Regions from separate parts of the Methylobacterium sp. E-041 genome, predicted to be linked through region 1. Evidence: predicted binding sites of a transcription regulator. Region 1 holds the regulator's gene; each other region holds the start of a gene.
The links. The regulator LexA, encoded in region 1, represses DNA repair genes until DNA is damaged. The targets are predictions, from matches to a motif close to TGTTCNNNNTGTGTTCNG.

Region 1 (4,991 bases):
CACCGCGACCATGCCGAAGCGGGCGCGCAGATCGCCGGCCACGAGGTCGATCAGCGCGCTGTTGCCGCCGTGCGAGGTGACGATCACCAGCCGGTTGCAGCCGGCCCGGTGCACGCCGGCACCGATCTCGGTCCAGGCGGCGAGCGCGGTCGCGGTGGTGAGCGAGAGGGTACCGGGAAAGGCGTCGTGCTCGTCGGACTTGCCGACCGACTGCACCGGCAGCACCAGCACGTCGAGATCGGCCGGCACCAGGGCGCGGGCGCGCGCGAGGTAGCCCTCCATGATCGCCACGTCGGTGCAGAGCGGCAGGTGCGGGCCGTGCTGCTCGATCGCGGCCACCGGCAGCACCGCGACCGTGCGGCCCATGCCGCGCCCGGAGACCTCGCGCGTGGTCAGGTCGGACCAGAGCCGTGCCGCCATGCTGTCCCCCGATGCCCCGACGTCAGGCGCAACGCTCTAGCGGAGCCGGCCCCTTCCCGTCGAGGTTCAGGCGAACAGGGCGTCGATGTCGTCCTGCGCCGTCGCCGGGCCGTTCGGCTGCGGGCCGTTGAGGAGCAGGCGCTGGGCGCGCTCGTTGCGCTCGGCCTCGGCCGGGTCCTGTCCGGCGGCGTCCCGCGCCCGCACCGCGCTGGCGAAGCGCGCGAGCCGCAGCTCGAACTGCTGCAGGGCGGCGACCACCTTGCCGATCCGCTGGCCGGTGATGTCCTGGAAGGCGCAGGCCTCGAAGATCGTGCCGATGCCGCTCTCGACCGCGGCGCGGTATTCCGGCCCGTCCGGGAGCGCCAGCATCGACTCGGCCGCCTCCATGATGGTGTTGGTGGCGCCGGCGGTCGCGGCGAGGACGTTGCCGAGCTCCTCGTGCGCCATCGGGATGCGGTCGTGCGTCAGCTCGTTGGCGCGCAGGGCCGCGATCTCGTCGCGCACGTGGGCGATGTAGTCCGCGATCTCGATCAACTCGGACACCATGGTCGCCGGGTTGATCGTCGCGCCGAGCGGTCTTTGCAAACCCATCGTCAGCATTCCTCCGCGTGTCGGCCCCGAAAGGTCGGTCAGGCGCCGCAGACCGCCTCGATCTTGCTCTTCAGGGTCGCGGCGTTGAACGGCTTGACGATGTAGTTGTTCACGCCGGCCTTCTTGGCGGCGATGACGTTCTCGGTCTTCGACTCGGCGGTGACCATGATGAACGGCGTGGTGCGCAGGCCCTCGTCGGCGCGGACGTGGCGAAGCAGCTCGTAGCCGGTCATCGGCTCCATGTTCCAGTCGGAGATCACGAGGCCGTACTTGCGGCCCTTGAGGCGCGCCAGCGCGGCCGTGCCGTCGGAGGCGTCGTCGACCTCCTCGAAGCCGAGCTGCTTGAGCAGGTTGCGGATGATGCGAACCATCGTCTGGTAGTCGTCGACGACCAGGATCGGCATGCTGAGATCGAGGGCCATGGTCAAACTGCTCCGGTGTCTCCGAATCGCCGGCTCGGCCGTCGGCGTCGGTCACGCAATGTCGGGAGGCGCTGTCGCTGGTCGCACCTCATGCCCGGGACCTTACGCCGGGCGGCATTGCGAAGCGGTTAATCGCGCTGCGATCGGCGCACCCACTCGGATAGGCGGCGCGGCCGCCTTTACCGACGCGCTCGGCTGCGTGATGACGATGCCCCCAGCCGCGACGTCGCCCGGACGCCGCGGCAGAGCGGGCAGCCCGCCGGCACCGGCCCGGCCGCGGAGAAGGATCGCCGCCCCATGCGCAAGGTCGTCATCAGCGAGTTCATGGACGAGGCCGCGATCGCGGCGGAGCTCGCGGGGTTCGAGCCGCTCTACGATCCGACCCTGGTCGACCGGCCGGACGCCCTGCGCGCGGCGCTCGCGGGCGCGTCCGGGCTGATCGTCCGCAACCGCACGCAGGTGCGCGCGGGCCTGCTCGCGGCGGCACCCGACCTCAGGGTGGTGGGCCGCCTCGGCGTCGGGCTCAACAACATCGATCTGGCCGCCTGCGCCGCCCGCGGGATCGCGGTCCATCCCGCGACCGGCGCCAACGACGGCGCGGTGGCCGAGTACGTGATCGGCACCGCGTTGCTGCTGCTGCGCGGCGCCTACGGCGCGAGCGCGCAGGTCGCCGCGGGCGCGTGGCCGCGCAACGCGCTGATGGGACGCGAGATCGCCGGCAAGCGCCTCGGCCTCGTCGGCTTCGGCGCGATCGCCCGCGAGACCGCCCGCCGTGCGGCGGCCCTCGACATGACCGTCGCCGCCTTCGACCCGCACCTTGCGCCCGACGACGCCGCGTGGCGCCCGGCGCACGGCGCGGTGGAGAGCCTAACCCTTGACGCGCTGGTCGCAACGAGCGACGTGCTCTCGCTGCACGTGCCGCTGACCGAGGCGACGCGCGACATGATCGGGCCGGCGGCGATCGCCCGGATGCGGCCGGGCGCGATCCTGATCAACGCCGCCCGCGGGGGCGTCGTGGACGAGGCCGCGGTCGCCGCGGCGCTTCGGTCCGGGCACCTCGGCGGGGCGGCGCTCGACGTGTTCGCCCAGGAGCCCGTGGACGCCGCGGGCGGCGCGGCGCTGATCGACGTGCCGAACCTCATCCTGACCCCGCACATCGCCGGCGTGACGCGGGAATCGAACGTGCGCGTCTCGGCGGTCACCGCCCGCGCCGTGCGCCGCAGCCTCGAGGGCTGAGCCCCGCAGCGCAGCGATCGAAAAGGGGCTCGGCGCGCGACGAAATTCGACGCACCGGTCGGATGGGCCGATGAGAACCCTTGCGGAACACTTGACGAACGTTTAACGTGTTCGTGTTTTGTTTCTGCGGCTCAACCTTCGTGTGGCCGCGCATTCTTGCGAGCCGCGCCGATGCTGACCCGTAAACAGCTGGATCTCCTGCGATTCATCGACGAGCGGATGCGCGAGGACGGTGTTCCGCCGTCGTTCGACGAGATGAAGGATGCCCTCGATCTCAAGTCGAAATCCGGCATCCACCGGCTGATCACCGCCCTGGAGGAGCGCGGCTTCCTGCGCCGGCTTCCGAATCGGGCTCGGGCGATCGAGGTGCTGCGCATGCCCGACGGCGCCGGCCGCTCCAGCGCGCCCGCCCCGGTGCCGGCAGCTCCCGCCGCGCCGCGCCGGTTCACCCCGAGCGTGGTCGAGGGCGGGCGCTCGAAGGCCGTGCCGCCGCGTCCTTCCACGACGCAGATGGTCGACGACAGCGGTCGCGCGGTGTCGATCCCGGTGATGGGCCGGATCGCGGCCGGCACGCCGATCTCGGCGATCCAGAACCAGAGCCACGCGATCACCATGTCGCCGGACTTCCTGGCCGGCGGCGAGCACTACGCCCTGGAGGTCCGCGGCGACTCGATGGTCGAGGCGGGCATCCTCGACGGCGACCTCGTGGTCATCCGCAAGCAGGACACCGCCAACACCGGCGACATCATCGTGGCGCTGATCGACGACGAGGAGGCGACGCTGAAGCGGCTGCGCCGTCGCGGCTCCTCGATCGCGCTCGAAGCGGCGAACCCGGCCTACGAGACCCGCGTGCTCGGGCCGGATCGGGTGCAGATCCAGGGCCGCCTGGTCAGCCTCGTGCGCCGTTACTGAAGGGTCTCGCCCGGCATCTCCGGGTTCGGGCCGTCCGCGGTCGGATCGTCGGGTGCCGGGTCGGCCTCCTCCGCCCGGGGGGGCGGGGCGGCCATGCCCTGGAACGGGACGTCCTTCGGCTTGGGCTCGGCCGCGGGCGACGATCCGCCCGCTGCCGCGTCATCCGTTCCCTGGGGCGGGGGACGGACCATCGCGGGGCGCCACGGCAGCGTCCGTCCCGGCTCATGCGTGTCGGCCAGAATGAAGCCATTCGGCTCGACGCGGATCGCCGCGGCGCCGTGGCTGGCGAGGTAGGCGCGATCGATGACGAGGGCGGCGGCGCAGCCCGGCGGTGCGGCGAGCGCCGTGATCAGCACCGAGGCCTTGGCGCAATCCTGCGCGAAGCCGCGGCGATCCTTCAGAAGCGCCACCGCGCGCCCGTCGGCCAACCGAAGCGTGCATCCGATCCGATCGCAGGCGGGACCGCCCGTCGCCTGCGCGCCCGGCCTGCCGTCGCCGTCGGCCTTCAGCCACTGCTCCAGCACGAAGTTCGACGGGCGCCCGAGGGCGACGAGGCTGCCGTCGGCGCGGCGCACCGCCGCCCCGCTGCCCTGGCGGTCGACGTAGATGTCGTAGCGGGCCGGCATCGTCGCTAGGCCGAGCCCGAGCAGCGCCGGCGGCAGGGCGAGCCAGCGAAGGCGCGAGACCGGGAGCGTCGCGAGCAGCAGCCCCGCGGCGAGGCACCCGAGCGCGGCGGTGCCGAAGGCCGGGACCACGACGTTGGCGCGCCCGAGCCCCTGGATCCAGCCGGAGATGGTCAGCATGCCGCGCACCGCCAGTCCCATCAGCCACCAGACCGGCTGGTCGAGGGCGAACGGGTAGGCGACGATGCCCAGCACCGCCGCCGGCATCACCGCGAGCGAGACCAGCGGCAGGGTGAGCGCGTTGCCGATCAGCCCGTAGGGTTGGACGGTCTGGAAGTGGTAGGTGGCGAAGGGCGCGGTCGCGACCTGCGCCACGAGCGTCGTGCCGAGTGTGCCGACCACCGTCGTCAGCGACAGCGCGATCAGCCGGCCGATCCGCCCGGCCCCGTCGCGGCGGAACATCCCTCCATCGATCAGGCGGGCGCAGGCGATGAGGCCGGCCACCGCCCCGAACGACATCTGGAAGCTCGGGCCGAGCAAGCCTTCCGGCTCGTGCGAGAGCGCGATGAGCGCGGCGAGAGCGAGGTTGCGCATGCTGAGCGCCGGGCGATCGACCAGGATCGCCCCGAGCATGATCAGGGTCATCACGAGGGAACGCTCGGCCGCGATGTCCCAGCCGGAGAAGACGCAGTAGGCGGTGACCCCGACCATCGCCAGCGCCGCGGCGATCTTCTTGATCGGCCAGGCCAGCGCCAGGAACGGCACCAGGGCGAGGCCGGCACGGACG
Region 2 (4,991 bases), on a different contig from region 1:
TGGTCGTCCCACTGTTGGCGATCTGGAACTGGCCGGTGAACAGGCCGCGCACCGCGTTCTGGACGGTGCGGTCGAAGTTCTGGCCGGCCCAGATCACGAACGCGATCTGGATGATCGCGCCGACCAGCGCCAGGAAGGGCAACGACACGAGGGCGAACTCGACCGCGGCGGCCCCCTCGGCGGCGGCGGCGAACGTGCGGATCGGTGACGGGCGAAATGCGCGGACGAGGCGGCGAGGCATGACACCTGAGGCGGATGAGATACGTTATTCAGACGCTATCCACCCGAAGATCTAAACCAAAGTTGAATCGCCCTACCAACCCTAGATGACATCCTGCGGCGTCATCGCGACATGAGCACAACCCTCGGTCGCACGGAACGCCCCCTCATCTAGGACAATAAGGCGATCGGCCGGGATAAAGACTTGCGGAGAGCGGCGCATCATGTCGGCCGGGAAAAAATGACTTTCCGCCGTTCGCGATCTGCTCGATCCGTGAGCGACGATGCTTTGGAACCCGGAACGAAAAAGGCCCCGGATGCGTGATCCGGGGCCTTCACAATATCAGGAGCAAGGCCCGACGGCGCCCGGCGGGCGGGTGCTGCCTAGAACGGGATGTCGTCGTCGAGGTCGTAGTTGCCGCGCGAACCGCCGCCACCGCCCGCGGGCGCCGGGGGCTGACGCCGCTCGCTGCCGCCCTGGGAACGGCCACCGCCATACTCGCCGCCGCCGCCGCCGCGGCTGACCTGGCCGCCGCCCTCGTCGTCGGCCGCCATCTCGCCACCGCCGCCGCGCCCGTCGAGAATCGTCATCTCGCCGCGGAAGCGCTGGAGCACCACCTCGGTGGTGTACTTCTCGACGCCGGAATTGTCGGTCCACTTCCGGGTCTGGAGCTGGCCCTCGATGTAGACCTTCGAGCCCTTGCGCAGGTACTGCTCGGCCACGCGGGCGAGGTTCTCGTTGTAGATCACGACCGAGTGCCACTCGGTCTTCTCCTTGCGCTCGCCCGACGCCTTGTCCTTCCACGACTCGGAGGTCGCGAGGCGCAGGTTGACCACCGGATCGCCGGAGCCGAGGCGGCGCGTCTCGGGATCGCGCCCGAGATTGCCCACCAGAATGACCTTGTTGACGCTGCCCGCCATCGCTCTCTCCTTCGCCGTCGGATCTCACAGGGCTCGGTCCGGCCGAACCCGCGGGTGCTCTTCATGAGCCTCGGGACGAGCCCGGGCAACCGGCGCAGCGGCGCTTGTCCCCATCACCCAAACGCGGCGCCGGCCTCCTGTGTTCTATCTTTGTTCCGATTACGCGGCAAGCCGGTGCCGCATCGCGCGGCGCCGGCTGCGAAGTCCCGCTCAGGCGACGTGGACGATGAGCTTGCCGAAGTTGCGGCCCTTCAGCAGGCCGATGAAGGCCTCGGGCGCGTTCTCCAGGCCCTCGACCACGTCCTCGCGGTACTTCACCGATCCATCCGCGATCCAGCCGCCGACCTCCCGCTCGAAGGCGTCGATCTGGCTCGCGAAATCCCAGACGATGAAGCCCTGGATCCGCAGGCGCTTGGTCAGCACCGCGCGCATCAGCAGCGGCGACCGGTCGGGGCCAAGCGGTAGCTCGGTGGCGTTGTAGCCGGCGATCAGGCCGCAGACCGGCATGCGCGCGAAGTCGTTGAGCAGCGGCAGCACCGCCTCGAAGACCGCGCCGCCGACGTTCTCGAAGTAGACGTCGATGCCCTTCGGGCAGGCGGCGGCCAGCGCACCGGGCAGGTCGTCGGAGCGATGGTCGACCGCGGCGTCGAAGCCGAGCTCGCGCGTGAGGTAGGCGCACTTCTCGGGGCCGCCCGCGATGCCGACGGCGCGCGCACCCTTGAGCTTGGCGATCTGCCCGACGAGCGATCCCACCGGCCCGGCGGCGGCGGCCACCACCACGGTCTCGCCGGGCTTCGGCTCGCCGATGTTGAGGAGCCCGGTATAGGCGGTCATGCCGGGCATGCCGAGGACGCCGAGCGCCGTCGTCGGCGGTGCGACCGCGGGATCGACCTTTCGCAGGCCCTTGCCGTCGGACACCGAGAAATCCTGCCATCCGCCGAAGGCCTGGACCAGGGTTCCGATGGGGAAGTCCGGGTGCTCGGAGCGCATCACCTCGCTCACCGTCCCGCCGGTCATCGGCTCGCCGATGCCGACCGGCTGCGCGTAGGATTTCGCCGCGCTCATCCGGCCGCGCATGTAAGGGTCGAGCGAGAGCCAGCGTGTGCGCAGCAGGATCTCGCCGGCGCGCGGCGTCGGGACGACGGCCTCCTCGAGGCGGAAGTTCTGCAAGGTCGGCTCGCCGTGCGGACGCGCGGCGAGGACGATGCGGCGGTTCTTGGCGGCCATGCCGGGTCTCCGTGAGGGTCGAGGATCGATCGGCCTATCATGTCGCAGCGGCGAGGCCCGATGTCACCGTCGCGCGCGTTCCGCGTTGCCCGATCGAACCGATCCCCAAACACGAGAGCAACCGCATGCGCGTCGGATCCGGCCTCGCCCTCGCCATCGCGTCGATCGCCCTCGCCGGCCAGGCCGCCGCAGCGCAGGACCCGCTGGCGCGCTATCGCCAGGCGTCGCGCGTGCTCGTCCTGTCCGCCCCGGATGCCGACGATCGCCGGCTCGCCGAGCAGCGCGCCGCCGTCGAGGCGGCGCGTGCCGGGTTCGGCGAGCGGGATCTCGTGGTGGTCGAGGCGGTGGGCGAAGGGGAAAGCGCCGCGGCGATCCGGCGGCAGCTGCGCCTTCCGGCCGACGCGTTCCGCGCGGTGCTCGTCGGCAAGGACGGCGGCGCCAAGATCACGGCGGCGGAGCCGATCCCGGCGCTGCGGCTGTTCTCGACGATCGACGCGATGCCGATGCGCCGGGACGAGATGCGCCGCCAGCGCTGAGCCGAAACAAAAAAGGGCCGCCCGCGGGCAGCCCTCTTTCTCGTTTCCGTCGTCGATCCGCTCAGTAGCAGCGCTCGACCAGCACGCGGCGATAGCCGTACGGCGTCCAGCGGACCCGGGGAACGGTCACGCACTCGCCGCCGTAACCGTAACCGTAGCCACCGTAGGCGGCCGGGGCGTAGCCATAGCCGTATCCGTAACCCGGGTAGCCGTAGCCGCCGTATCCCCCGTAGAGGCCGCCGGCGGCGAGGCCGAGGCCGACACCGAGACCCAGGCCGCCGAGGCCGTACCCGTAGCCGCGGCCGTAACCGTAGCCCCGATATCCGCCGAAGCCGCCGCGATAGCCGCCGAAACCGCCCCGGAAGCCGGCGCCACGGAACCCGCCGAAGCCACCGCCACGAAACCCGCCGAAGCCGCCGCCGTGAAACCCACCGCCATGGAAGCCACCGCCGAAGCCGCGCGCCTCGGCCGACGCCGGCAGGTAAGCGAGCGCTCCGACCATCAACGTCGAAGCAAGAAGAAGACGCTTCATCAAACCATCTCCAGAAGAGTCGTGACCGTAACCCCCATCGTCCGAGAAACGCGCAGGCGCCGATTTCGGTTCAGGCTGCGACATTCGAAACCGCCTCCTCGCTGCGGCCATCGCGGCTGCTTGAAAAGCGTCGCATTCTGAGGTGAGGAGACGCGCCGCAGGCGTGCGAATGGCTCGGCTGCTTCGGGGCCTCACGATGATGTTACGTTCGACCCTAGCGGCGGCTCTCGCATTCCTGGCCGTCTCGAGCGGCGGCGCGCGCGCGGAGACTGCCGTCCCCGAGGCCTGCCGGCCGATCCAGGCGCAGGGCGACAGCTTCACCGTGTGCACCGTCGATCTCCGCCGCCAGCGCGTGCGGCTGTTCTGGCTCGGCGCCGACGGGCAGCCCTATTCGTCGCTCTCGGCGCTCGCCGAGAAGCAGGGCCCGCGCCTGAGCTTTGCGATGAACGCCGGCATGTACGACAAGGACCAGGCCCCGGTCGGCCTCTACGTCGAGGACGGCCGCGAGATGAAGGGCGTCTCGACCGCCAACGGGCCGGGCAACTTCCACCTCAAGCCGAACGGCGTGTTCTACGTGAAGGGCGAGCGCGCCGGCGTGCTCGACACCGGGCACTACCTCAAGGCACGCCTGAGGCCCGACTTCGCGACGCAGTCCGGCCCGATGCTGGTGATCGACGGGCAGATCCACCCCAAGATCTCCGCCGACGGGCCGAGCCAGAAGATCCGCAACGGCGTCGGCGTCCGCGACGACGGGCGGGTGGCGGTGTTCGCGATCTCGGAGCATCCCGTCACCTTCGGCGCCTTCGCGCGCCTGTTCCGGGACGACCTCGGGTGCCGCAACGCGCTGTTCCTCGACGGCAGCGTGTCGAGCCTCTACGCGCCGGCGCTCAAGCGCAGCGACATCAGCCGCCCGCTCGGGCCGATGGTCGGGGCGGTCGCACGATAGGGACGGGCCGCCTCAGCGGCGGGTCGCATCCATGCGCAGGCCGTGCTCGGGCCGCAAGGTCACCCGGTGCAGCGGCGTCATCGGCGGATGATCGGCCGGCATCCGGAACCGCACGGCGCGGACGATGTGGGCCAGCACGATCACCGCCTCCTGCAGCGAGAAGCTCTGACCGATGCAGACGCGCGGGCCCGCCCCGAACGGCAAGTAGGCGAAGCGCGGGATCGCGTCGCGGTTCGCACCGAGGAACCGTTCCGGCACGAAGGCGTCCGGATCGTCCCATAGGGTGCGGTGCCGGTGCAGCACGTAGGGCGCGACCAGCACCATCGACCCGCGCGGCACCTTGATGCGGCCGAGGCGATCGTCGCGGATCGCCTGGCGGCTGAGGAACGGCACCGGCGGGAACAGGCGCATCGCCTCCTCCATCACCGCCTTGGCGAAGGGCAGCGCCTCGATCGCGACGTCGCCGTCGCCCGCCGCGTCGACCTCGGCCTCGAGGCGCTCGCGGGCGGCGTCGTCCTTCGCCAAGCAGTACAGCGCCCAGGTCAGGGCATTCGCCGTGGTCTCGTGCCCGGCGGCGATGAAGGTGACGATGTTGGCCTGAACCTCGAGG
Region 3 (4,991 bases), on a different contig from region 1:
ACCCGCCACGGCGATGCCGCGGACCTGCGTGCGCGCATGCCGGAGATCCACACCCGCAAGACCGCGATCTACGGCGGCCTCGTCGCGGAGGGCGCGCTCGCGCTCCGCCCCGGCGTCGCGAGGCTGATCGCCGAGGCGCGGGCGGGCGACGTCCGGCTCGCGATCGCGACGACCACCACCCGCGCCAACGTGGACACGCTCCTTGCCGTCAACTTTCCGGCCGGCGACCGCCCCTTCGACGTGATCGCCTCGGGCGACGAGGCCGCCCGCAAGAAGCCGGCCTCCGACATCTTCGATCTCGCGGTGCAACGCCTCGGCATCGCGCCGTCGGAGGCGATCGCGTTCGAGGATTCCGCCGCCGGCATCCGCTCGGCGCTCGATGCCGGCCTGCCGGTGCTGGCGACCCGCAGCCGCTACACCGAGAGCCACCGCCTCGACGGCGCGTTCTCGGCGGTGTCGGATCTCGGCGAGCCGGGGCATCCGCACCGGCACGTCTTCGGGTTCGCGTGGGCGGACGGGGTGGTGACGCTCGCGGGCCTGAGGGAGTGGCACGCGAGCGCCTGACCCGTCAGTCGCGACGGGCGAGCCGGCGACCGGCCGACTGCCGGCGCGCATCGTGCCGTCCCTGCGCTTCCGTCGCGAACAGCGTCGTCCCCGCGACGAGGCCCAGCGCCGCGGCAAGCCCGAGCTTCAGCCATTTCGGGTCGACGGCGGCGACGTGGCCGACGGCGCGGTCGTCGAAACGGCCATGGGCGCCGGGATCGGTGTCCACCGGCTCGTAGAGGTTGTCGGCTCGGTGCTTGTTGGCGCGCACGCTGGTCATCTCCCCGCGATATCCGTGACGGGCGAGATACCCGTCGATCCAACCCGGGATCACCATGTTGCCGACGATCGCCTTCCAGGCCGACGTCCCGATCCAAAGCTCGCGCGGCGCCGCCTGCGCGGCCGCGTAGACGTGGCGGGCGATCGCCTCGGGCTGGTAGATCGGCGGCACCGGCTCGAGCTTGCGCGGCAGCACCGAGCGGGCCCAATCGAATTGCGGCGTGTTCACCGCAGGCAGCTGCACCATCGTCAGCCGTACCTTGCTGCCGTCGTGCAGCAATTCGCTGCGCAGCGAGTCGACGAAACCGCGCACCGCCGCCTTGGCCGCGCAATAGGTCGCCTGCAGGGGGATCGAGCGGTAGGCCAGGGCCGAGCCGATATGGACGATGGTGCCGGAATCCTTGGGCACCATGTGCTCGAGCGCGGCGAGCGTGCCGTGGACCTGGCCGAGATAGGTCACCTCGGTGACGCGACGGAACTCCTCGGCGGAGGTCTGCTGGACGGGCGCGTAGACCGTCACCATCGCGTTGTTGACCCAGACGTCGATGCCGCCGAACGCCGCGACGACCTCGGCGGCCGCCTGGCTCACCGCGTCCGCGTCGGCGACGTCGGCCGCGAACGCCATCGGGCGTCCGCCGGCCCGCACCACGTCCTCGATCGTCCCGTGCAGGCCGGCCTCGCCGCGGGCGATCAGGCCGACGTTCCATCCATGCCGGGCGAACTCGCAGGCGACCGCCCGGCCGACGCCGGCGCTGGCGCCCGTGACCACGACCGTCCGTTTCCGCTCAACCTGTTTTCGCATTCTGTCCTCGTCGGCGCGCCGGTCGGCCGCGGTTCGGGAACGCCCGTCGCCGCCGATCTTTCCGTCGTCGGCCGATCGCGTTCGCGTGTGCCGCCCGCGTTGCCTCCCCGCGCCGCACGCGCGTATAAACCGCGGCATCCCCGCCCGGCGGCGTCGAGGGCGCGAGCCCTCCGCCGCCAAGACCTAAAGAACGCGCGACGCCATGGCCGGCCATTCCCAGTTCAAGAACATCATGCACCGCAAGGGCCGGGTGGACGCCGTCCGCTCGAAGCTCTTCGGGAAGCTCGCCCGCGAGATCACGGTGGCGGCCAAGCTCGGCCTGCCCGATCCGGCGATGAACGCACGCCTGCGCGCGGCGATCATCGCGGCCCGCGCCGAGAACGTGCCCAAGGACAACATCGAGCGGGCGATCAAGAAGGCGGCCGGTGCCGACGGGGAGACCTACGAGGAGATCCGCTACGAGGGCTACGGCCCGGGCGGTGCCGCGCTGATCGTCGAGGCGCAAACCGACAACCGCAACCGCACGGCCTCCGACGTGCGCTCGGCCTTCACCAAGTCCGGCGGGAGCCTCGCCGAGACCGGCGCCGTCGCGTTCATGTTCGACCGTGTCGGGGTGGTCGGCTTCGCGGCCTCGGTCGCCGACGCCGACACGATGCTGGAAGCGGCGATCGAGGCCGGCGCCGACGACGTGCGCTCCGACGAATCCGGCCACGAGATCACCTGCGCGCAGGACTCCTTCGGCGAGGTCACCAAGGCCCTGGAGGCGCGCTTCGGCGAGCCGACCCGCACCGGCCTCGTCTGGAAGGCGCAGAACACGATCGACGTCGACGACGAGACCGGCGAGAAGCTGATCCGCCTCGTCGAGGTGATCGAGGACCAGGACGACGTGCAGAACGTCTACGTCAACTTCGCCCTGTCCGACGCGCTGGTGGCCAAGCTCGAGGCCTAAGGCGCGAGACGCGGGGCGCGGGCGTCAGCGGGGCGAGGCCGCCCCGCTGCGGTCGCAACGGAAGGGCGCGACCCCGATCGCCGGGTCCTGCAGCACGCGGCCGCCCGAGGCCTCGCAGCGGACCTGGAAGGAATCGTGCGGCCCCCAGAAGCTCCAGATCGTGAACATCGGCAGCACCATCATCAGGCAGACGCTGCCGATGACCATGCCCGCCGCCCAGGCGTTGCCGCGCAGCGGTTTCGGCGGCTCCGGCCGCATCGGCGGCATCGGCGCGAGGAAGGCCAGGGTCGGCACCAGCCAATCGAGGGTGTTCATCCGCCTGCCCGCCCGCAGTTTCGACCCGCATCGTGGCGCGCCGCGAAGCCGACGGTAGTTCGATCGCCTCAGTTTCGAAAGTCGGCCAGCCGCGACCGTTTGGCGAAACCCTTCGTTCACGCTATGTGCTCAGACAGAGCCGGTACGGCGTTCCGGCCGTGCGGCCAAGGTCCGGTTCATGACGCCCATCCGCATCCTCGGCATCGATCCGGGCCTGCGCCGCACCGGCTGGGGCGTCGTGACGGTGACGGGGGCGAAGCTCGCCTACGTCGATTGCGGCGTCGTCACCTCGGACGGCGACCTGCCGCTGGCGCTGCGCCTGCGCGAATTGCACGAGGGCATCACCCGGGTCGTGCGGGACTTCTCGCCCGACGAAGTTTCCGTCGAGGAGACCTTCGTCAACAAGGACGCGCAGGCGACGCTCAAGCTCGGGCACGCCCGCGCCATCGCCCTGCTGGTGCCGGCGCTCGCCGGCGTGCCGGTGTTCGAGTACGCGGCGAACCTGATCAAGAAGTCGGTCTGCGGCTCGGGGCATGCCGAGAAGGCGCAGATCCAGGCGATGGTGCGCTTCCTGCTCCCGAAGGCCGAGTTCAAGCTGGCGGATGCGGCCGATGCGCTCGCCATCGCCATCACCCACGTCAACCATCGCGGCGCCCATGCGCTCAAGCGCGCCAACCCGCCGCCCGGCGCGGCCGGGCCGGGCGCCGCGCGGATCGCGGCGGCGTTGGCCAAGCTCGGCTGAGGCCGATCAGTTCACCGCCTTGAACTCGCCTTCGAGGCGCAGGACGACCTCGTCGCCGAGCATCGGCAGGTAGGCGTCGATGCCGAAGTCCGAGCGCTTCAGCACGGCGCGGCCGTCGAAGCCGACGGTGTAGGCCTTGTCGACGGGATGGATGCCGGCCTGGTTGAAGGTCGCGTCGAAGGCGACCGGCTTGGTGACGCCGCGCAGCGTCAGGTCGCCGGTGACGCGCGCCGTGGTCGGGCTCGTCGCCTCCACCGCGGTGGCGGCGAAGGTCGCGCTCGGGAACTTCGCGGTGTCGAAGAAGTCGGGCGCCTTGAGATGCGCGTCGAGCTTCGGGTTCACGCCGGTGATGCTGTCGGTGCCGATCGTGACCTTGAGCCGGATCTTGGTCGCGTCCTTGGGGTCGAGGGTCGCGTCGCCGGTGACGTCGGTGATCTGCCCGTAATAGGTCGAGAAGCCGAGATGGCTCAGCGACCAGGTGATCTTGGCGTGGTCGGGATCGAGGCGGTAGGCGCCCGGCCGGACCTGCGTCGGGTCGGCGCTGGGGGCAGTCGCGGTGTCGGCGGCCCGCGCCGGCGAGAGGGCGAGCGTCTGGGCGAGTGCCAGGGCGAGGAGAAGCAAGGGTCCGCGCATCGGGATCGCCTGGGTTGTAACCGACCGTTTCCCTGCCCTGATCCCACGAAGCTCGGCCGCTCTCAAGACTGGCCTTCCGAAAGACTCGCCACGCTTCGCCGGATGGCGGCGATGCGCGGCATTCTGTAGGCAGCGGACGGCACGCTGGACGCGGCAGCGCGAATGATCGGGATCTCATGATCGGGAAGCTCAAGGGCGTGGTCGATTCCTACGGCGAGGATTTCGTCCTCCTCGACGTCCAGGGAGTCGGGTACGAGGTGCATTGCTCGGCGCGCACGCTCCAGCGCCTGCCGAAGCCCGGCGAGCCGGCCGTCCTTTCGATCGAGACGCATGTCCGCGAGGACATGATCCGCCTCTACGGCTTCCGCTCGGATGCCGAGCGCGAGTGGTTCCGCCTGCTCCAGACCGTGCAGGGCGTCGGCTCCAAGGTCGCCCTCGGGCTGCTCTCGGTGCTGGAGCCGCCTCAGCTCGCCTCGGCGATCGCCATGGGCGACAAGACCGCCGTTGCGCGTGCGCCCGGCGTCGGCCCGCGGCTGGCCGCCCGGCTGGTGGCCGAACTCAAGGACAAGGCGCCGGCCTTCGCGCCGATCGATCCGGCGCTCATCGCCTTGTCGGGCGCGGTCGAGAACCGCTCCGCGCCCCAGCCCGTCGCCGACGCGATCTCGGCGCTGGTCAACCTCGGCTACGCCCAGCTCCAGGCTTCGGCCGCGGTCGCCGCTGCCTTGAAG

Region 2: ssb (single-stranded DNA-binding protein) is a predicted target of LexA. The motif match lies at 1,281-1,298, and genes of this name have one in related genera.
Region 3: ruvC (crossover junction endodeoxyribonuclease RuvC) is a predicted target of LexA. The motif match lies at 3,002-3,019, and genes of this name have one in related genera.

What each region holds. Positions count from the first base shown of each region.
Region 1 covers NZ_JAKSYQ010000299.1:68,766-73,756, reverse strand. Annotated here, with positions in the region: gene MKK70_RS28420 (creatininase family protein) at 1-420, opposite strand, end outside; gene MKK70_RS28415 (protein phosphatase CheZ) at 487-1,011, opposite strand; gene MKK70_RS28410 (response regulator) at 1,050-1,433, opposite strand; gene MKK70_RS28405 (NAD(P)-dependent oxidoreductase) at 1,731-2,669, shown strand; gene lexA (transcriptional repressor LexA) at 2,841-3,581, shown strand; partial or broken gene MKK70_RS28395 (ComEC/Rec2 family competence protein) at 3,575-4,991, opposite strand, start outside.
Region 2 covers NZ_JAKSYQ010000292.1:1-4,991, forward strand. Annotated here, with positions in the region: partial or broken gene MKK70_RS26950 (TadE/TadG family type IV pilus assembly protein) at 1-241, opposite strand; gene ssb (single-stranded DNA-binding protein) at 604-1,140, opposite strand; gene MKK70_RS26960 (NADP-dependent oxidoreductase) at 1,351-2,367, opposite strand; gene MKK70_RS26965 (DUF4174 domain-containing protein) at 2,493-2,903, shown strand; gene MKK70_RS26970 (hypothetical protein) at 2,965-3,435, opposite strand; gene MKK70_RS26975 (phosphodiester glycosidase family protein) at 3,632-4,381, shown strand; gene MKK70_RS26980 (cytochrome P450) at 4,394-4,991, opposite strand, start outside.
Region 3 covers NZ_JAKSYQ010000292.1:101,505-106,495, forward strand. Annotated here, with positions in the region: gene MKK70_RS27470 (HAD-IA family hydrolase) at 1-564, shown strand, start outside; gene MKK70_RS27475 (SDR family oxidoreductase) at 569-1,624, opposite strand; gene MKK70_RS27480 (YebC/PmpR family DNA-binding transcriptional regulator) at 1,827-2,573, shown strand; gene MKK70_RS27485 (hypothetical protein) at 2,598-2,888, opposite strand; gene ruvC (crossover junction endodeoxyribonuclease RuvC) at 3,067-3,630, shown strand; gene MKK70_RS27495 (YceI family protein) at 3,637-4,263, opposite strand; gene ruvA (Holliday junction branch migration protein RuvA) at 4,440-4,991, shown strand, end outside.